One region of the Pseudoalteromonas sp. S408 genome, then DNA from elsewhere that is predicted to be linked to it. Evidence: predicted binding sites of a transcription regulator. Region 1 holds the regulator's gene; the other holds the start of a gene.
The links. Region 1 encodes LexA, which represses DNA repair genes until DNA is damaged. Its sites were predicted from a motif close to TACTGTATNNNNATACAGTA; they were not measured.
Positions count from the first base shown of each region.

Region 2: a site for LexA is predicted at 1,884-1,903, ahead of CWB62_RS03670 (SulA-like leucine-rich domain-containing protein). Genes of this name have one in related genera too.

Region 1 is NZ_PNDY01000032.1:32,907-36,338, reverse strand. It holds gene coxB (cytochrome c oxidase subunit II) at 1-983, opposite strand, end outside; gene lexA (transcriptional repressor LexA) at 1,398-2,015, opposite strand; gene CWB62_RS17270 (PaaI family thioesterase) at 2,192-2,635, shown strand; gene CWB62_RS17265 (hypothetical protein) at 2,637-3,017, opposite strand; gene CWB62_RS17260 (hypothetical protein) at 3,264-3,432, shown strand, end outside.
Region 2 is NZ_PNDY01000003.1:32,912-36,343, reverse strand. It holds gene CWB62_RS03685 (VC2046/SO_2500 family protein) at 1-92, shown strand, start outside; gene CWB62_RS03680 (DUF6172 family protein) at 287-589, shown strand; gene CWB62_RS03675 (YchJ family protein) at 906-1,385, opposite strand; gene CWB62_RS03670 (SulA-like leucine-rich domain-containing protein) at 1,416-1,859, opposite strand; gene CWB62_RS03665 (tetratricopeptide repeat protein) at 2,148-2,603, opposite strand; gene CWB62_RS03660 (NCS2 family permease) at 2,723-3,432, shown strand, end outside.

The DNA.
Region 1 (3,432 bases):
CTACCATAAATAAGTATGTCTATATGACCTTTTATATCTCCAAGTACAATTGGGCTGCCTTTAAGCGCCGGAAATACGCCCGGCAATCCCATACCTGTAGGCTGATGACACGCGGCACAACTTGCCATGTATACCTGAGCACCCAGCTCCATTAACTCTTCTTTTGGTAATGTTTGATCAAGTAAAGCTGCATCAGCTAAAGCAGCTTTTTGTTTAGCTTGTTTAGCGTCGGCAAGCCATACTTTAAAATCAGCTTCAGATTTAGCCTCAACTACAACAGGCATAAATCCATGATCTTTACCACACAGCTCAGCACACTGGCCTCGGTAAATCCCTTCTTCGTTTATGTTGGTCCATGTTTCGTTAATAAAGCCCGGATTTGCGTCTTTTTTAACGGCAAAGTCTGGTACCCACCAAGAGTGAATAACATCATCTGAGGTCATTAAAAAACGAATTTTTTTATTAATTGGCAGTACGAGGGGTTTATCTACCTCAAGCAAATAATTTGGGTTTTTATCTGCTAAATTGGTAATTTCATCTTGAGAGGTTGCAAGCATTGAGTAAAACTCTACGTCTTCTCCCATGTATTCATAATGCCATTTCCACTGCGAGCCAGTCACTTTAATTGTTAAGTCGGCTTTACTGGCATCTTCCATCGCTATTAACGTTTTTGTAGCTGGCACTGCCATCGCAATTAATATAACAAATGGTATAGCAGTCCAAAGAATTTCTACTTTAGTACTTTCGTGGAATTGAGCGGGAACCGCCCCTTTAGATTTTCGATGATGAATGAGTGCCCAAAGCATGATGGCAAACACTATTATTCCAATTACACAACATATAAAAAATATGGTCATGTGTAATTCGTAAACATTTTCACTTATATCTGTAACGCCCTTGCGCATATTATATTGGCTGTTGGCCAACGCTAACTGCGGAAAAACACACAATATAAGCCACAAGGTACAACTAAGTTTACCCATGTGACGACTCCTTTGATGCTGTTGCTAGTGCAAAGCGAAGAGGCATACGGCTTAAACGCCAATTCGTTATTTTTATTTTTGTATTAATGCCATTTGATTTATAAAAAAATTGGCATTCACTGCGCTAGCAACAAATTTATTGTGTGTGCTCAAAACTTAAAAGCGATGAGTATTGCCAGCGTCAGTTCATTAACAATTAGTTAATATTTAACCAGCATGCAAGTTTTTTGTATTAAAAACAAACAATAAATATGTAAAAAGTAGAGAGTTGATTTAGTTTAGCGTAGAAAAAAGTAGCTAAAATCGAGAGTTAGTAAGGGCTGAGAATGAAATAAGGAGTATGAATAAAAAAACAAATTTAAAAAAATAAAAATGCGCACCAAAATAGTGCGCAATTTATAAAATAAGGTAAAGCTACATCCAGTCTGCGTTACGAATAACACCCACTGCCAAGCCTTCAATGTTGAATGATTCAGTTTCAAGGTCGACCTTAATTGGTGCAAACTCGTCATTTTCGGCATGAAGTAATACCTGACGACCTGCCTTTTCAATACGTTTTACTGTTACATCGTCATCAACACGAGCAACCACAACTTGACCATTTTCAGCCACTTGTGTTTTATGTACAGCAAGTAAGTCGCCATCCATAATGCCTATATCTTTCATACTCATACCATTTACGCGCAGTAAAAAGTCAGCAGCTGGTTTAAACATTAATGGATCAATTTTACAGTGGCTCTCAACATGCTCTTGCGCCAAAATGGGTGAGCCTGCCGCAACTCGGCCAATAAGCGGTAAACCTAATTGCTCCGGTTCCTCTTCTTCAACAAGTTGAATCCCTCGGCTTGCGCCTGGCTTCATTTTAATCACCCCTTTTTTGGCAAGGGCTTTTAAATGTTCTTCAGCGGCATTTGCACTTTTAAACCCTAACGTTTGTGCTATTTCAGCACGTGTAGGCGGCATACCAGTGTCTTTAATAAACACTTTAATTAATTCGAGTATTTGAGCTTGGCGTTTAGTTAATGGGCGCATACAACTGGTTTTCCATACAGTACATTTAACTGTGAGTATATACAGTTAAATAAAAATCGCAAATTTAAATTACCCGTTCAAATAGCCAAATTACTTCCTTACGTGTACATTTTAGGTGCTTTCTAAAATAGCCTATAAAAATAGTAACTTGCTTCATTAAATTTAAAGGAATCTATATGAGTATTTGGCATCAACCGATTACATTAGCACTGTGTAAACAATTAGACGAAGGGATTAGTGGCCAAGGTACCCTAATGAAAACCATGGGAATAGAAATAACAGAGATAGGCGATGACTACTTAGTCGCAACTATGCCTGCAATCCCTGCACATCATAATCCTATTGGCATGGTTCATGGCGGCGCTAACGTTGTACTGGCAGAAACGGTAGCCAGCTATGCTGCTAATTTTGTTGTCGATTTCACAAAATTTTACTGTGTTGGGCAAGAAATAAGTGCAAGCCATTTAAAGGCTTCTCGTAATGGTACATTAACGGCAACAGCACGCGCATTTCATATTGGAAAACGTAGCTCAGTATGGGAAATAAAAATCACAAATAGCCGTAACGAACTGTGCTGCGTATCAAAAATGACCGCAGCAGTTGTTGAACGAAAAGCGTAGGTTACTTCTCGAGAGGGTAAATTGTTATTTCCATACCCGCGCCAATAGCAGATATACGAAGTAGTGTATCTGCATGCAAAGCTTGATTAAAACACTTTGGCGATGTGCCTGACTCAAATCCTATATCAAACGTTCTGCGTGAACAGCTTAACCATTGCTTTAATGCATTGCGTGAACACGATTCAATAAGCTCACAAATATGGTTTATTGCTTTGTCTGGTGATTTAACATCGCCAGCTACCTCAATACGCGCTAATTGACGGTATTCGTCTTTGTCATAATGTAAAATCGTTGCGACTTTTTTTAGGTCGGCCACCAGCACACTAATATCTTGTTTTGACTCAAGCTCTAGATCTACATTTAAAAATTGAATTTCCGACATTGTTTCGTATTTATCCTCTAATAGTTACCTTGCAAACTTTAACGCAGTTTTATCGTTATACCAAATCAACACCCTATAAATAGACACTTTATCAGTTAATATTCTTATTTTAGAGTGTTATTGCTACTTACTATTCGCGCTAGTGTGCTGCAACTCAGTTTTAATGCACTAGTGCGACATTTTGTCGCACCCACCTTGCCTACCATTCGCGTAAAATGTTTATTAAAAATAATAAGATAAACACCTATGAAAAAAATATTTAAGCCAGCACGTAAACTTCATAAATGGTTAGGCTATTTATTAGGCCTACAAATTTTAGCTTGGTTGCTTGGCGGTTTAGTGATGAGCGCTATTCCGCTTGAAAAAGTACATGGTAAACACCTAGCAACACGCACTCTAGCCAACCCTTTTAAAA
Region 2 (3,432 bases), on a different contig from region 1:
AAATAGATAATCCGAAGATGGATGTAGCAGGCTTTTATAATGTATTAACAGACGTAAATCAGCGAGAACCATTACATTTGACGATGGCATAATTTACGTTGCCATAAATAATTTCCAACCATTATCGCCATCATTGATAAGATTTTATGGTGACACCAAAGCCCAATTGACTAAAATTTGATTTAATGTAAAAAAAGCATCCAAAAATTAAATGCAATTGCTATAATGGCTATAAATGGTATGACATGAATGCCGTTATCATTAAACCAAGGTAATTAGGAACGTAATGAAGAAAACATTCACGCTAAATCACGAGAAAATCAAATACCCTCGTATGGTTGATGCTGCGAAGCATGAAGTGAAAAAATATTTGAAAAGAGAGCGCAACAAAACTCTACCAGAAGATGCAGATTATTGGGCGTTTGACTGTAAGTTCGGTAAAACGGCCGAAGATGCTCAAGTGGTTCATGTGGCTGAAATCAGCAACTGCATTAGCGATATTGAAAAGCAAGAATTAACGTCTTTCTACTTAGAAATATTAGCGAGACCTGCACAGCGCCAACAGTTAGACCTTGATAACGACGAGTAATAATTAGTTTTGTGCATATCAAACTATTTAAATGGGCCCATTGGCCCATTTTTTATGCCTATAGATTACATTCAACCTTTATGCTTTTAAACCAATGCAAAACATTACATATCGTTTTAAGACGTTAACTTTTTTATTGTTAGTAATACTACTTTTAACACCAGTATAAGCCACTCAATGAATGGAATTAGTATTAAACCTTACGAGTTATAAAGGGAGTTATATTTATAAATATTGCTAAGGCTTTACATTAAATGGTTGTGATTGAATAGCTATTAAGTGAGGTGCCCAGTGCACTTTAATTAAAAGATGATTTTTATGCGCTATGGCATTTTTTATATTTTTTGTTACTACCACATGGGCAATCATCATTTCTGCCCACTTTGATATCAGCTACTGGAAATATAATACCATCGAGGTATCGCCACTGGTCTTGCTCTTTAATAAATTGAGACCGCTCGTGTAATTCACAGTAAAGATTTTGATAAAAGTAGTTTGCCTTGAACTCAACAACTCCTCTATCTCCATCATTGTTTGTATCAATAACAGATAAGCTTATAAATCGACAACTAGTTGCAAACTCTTTAATTTCTTTGACAGGGTTTTCTGCTTGTTTCTCACTCGCATAAGTTTGGTATATATATTTAGCATTTTTTTGTGCGTAAGCTGTAAATCGAGAGCGCATTAACTGCTCGGGTGTGTCTGCTTGTTTATCACCTGATAATAGTGGTTCACAGCAGTTTTTGTAATTCTGTTGACTACCACACAGGCAAGCGTTGTTATCTAATGAGTTCATAAAATTAATAAAAAAATTTAAAACGTTAGTTTAACAAGCTTGCTTTAAAGAAGGTACATCAATAACGTTAGAATTTTTAGTAAAACAATACAACTTCGTTGTTGTCTTATTTAAATCAAGAGATAAATCAGCTAACAGTTGGTTGTTCAACATGTCTGTCCACGTAATTACTGCTGCAAAATTACCGTTATAAAGTGCGCTGCGTAATACATACTCTAAATTCACTAGATGTTTTTGCCTAATAACCAATAATTTACTTGTATCTATTGAGCATGAATCAAGTAAAGCCTTGCTAGGAACATGATCCGGTGCGATTAACAAAGTCCATGCACTTAAGCTGTTGTATTGGTGTAACACCTTTAAAAGCTCAAATGTCGCAGAAATCTCATCTTCAATTTGAATTACATTTACACAATCAGATAGTTCGTCTTGCTGATAGCTCTTTACTGTTCTTACGGTTATAGGCTGTAACATGATATCTCGCTCACTGGGTTTATATACAGTACATGTATACAGTAGTTTATACAGTGTTATGGCGCAAGTGTTTTTTTGCTATTTTTTTATACAAATTCAGAATTTATTTTAAAAAATATTAGAAATAATATTTATCTTATTGATATTTATTGTTTTTTATTTTATCGAAATGCCCGTGTGTGAGTGTTTTTCGTACAGGGTGAAAGGTTTTTTCATGGGTTTTTAAATATAAAGTATAGATCAGTACTGTATACAGTATCTTGAGGGGCTCAGTTTTGGAGGCTTTGGCTAAGGTGCGGAGGGAATTAAATGGGCATACTGTAACTGATGAATTTGTTCATATAGACTTGCGGCATAACATTGAGCATCTTTAAAACGTTTTGTTTCTATATATTTTCTTAAATCGGCAAGCGCAACCGTAGCAGGCTCATGACCTTGGGTGCTCGACAAACTTAGCCATGCAACTCCATGAAATACGCTTTGTGGAACGCCTTGGCCTTTTACAAAAAATAAGCCTAAATAAAATTGCCCACGATGATCACCAGACATTGCCGATAAACGCATCCATTTTGCAGCGAGGGCAGGCTGGCTATTTTTTAAATAATAGAGTGCCTTATTAAGCGTAGTTTGTTGAGAGCTATCACTTTCAGGAGGCGAACTAGTATCACTTGGTTGTGTCACAAAAGACAAAATGTTGTCTAATTGCTGTTCTAAATCCTGACCGGTTGGTGTTGTTTTTATCATATGCTGTCATTCGGTATAGTTAATTACTTCAATAGTTTAGTATATCGCAAGGTAAAATGTCCTGAAAAATATACTTTTTATGATAAAATCTTGCTACTTTTTATTGTTGTAAGTTCATTATGCTCGAAGCTTTATTTAAAATTAACGAAAATGGGTCCACGGTTCGCCGAGAATGCGTTGCGGGGATGACTACTTTTATCACTATGGTTTACATTGTATTTGTGAATCCGGCCATGTTAGCAGAAGCAGGAATGGATCAAGGGGCTGCTTTTGTTGCTACTTGTATAGCTGCTGCAATCGGTTGTTTTATTATGGGGTTGTGGGCCAATTATCCATTAGCCTTAGCGCCTGGTATGGGGTTAAACGCCTTTTTTACTTACGGCGTTGTATTAGGTATGGGATACACGTGGCAAGCTGCGTTGGGCGCAGTATTTATGTCGGGCTGTATCTTTTTATTGTTAAGTTTATTTAAGGTTAGAGAATGGATAATAAATGCCATTCCTTTAGTGTTAAAGCGGGCTATTGCGACAGGTATTGGTGCGTTTTTGGCCTTAATTGCCCTTAAAAATGCTGGGATTATTGTGGCAAGTCCTGCTACATTTGTGCAGTTGGGAGACATAACATCTCCGGGACCGCTACTGGCTATATTCAGTTTTTTTATTATTGCGGCATTGTTATATCGTGATTTTAAAAGTGGGGTTTTGATCAGCATATTATTGGTCACTGCTATCTCACTTGGTTTAGGTTTAGTTGAATACCAAGGAATTATCGCAGCCCCTCCTTCAATCCTACCTACTTTTATGCAATTGGATTTTGCTGCAGCTTTAGA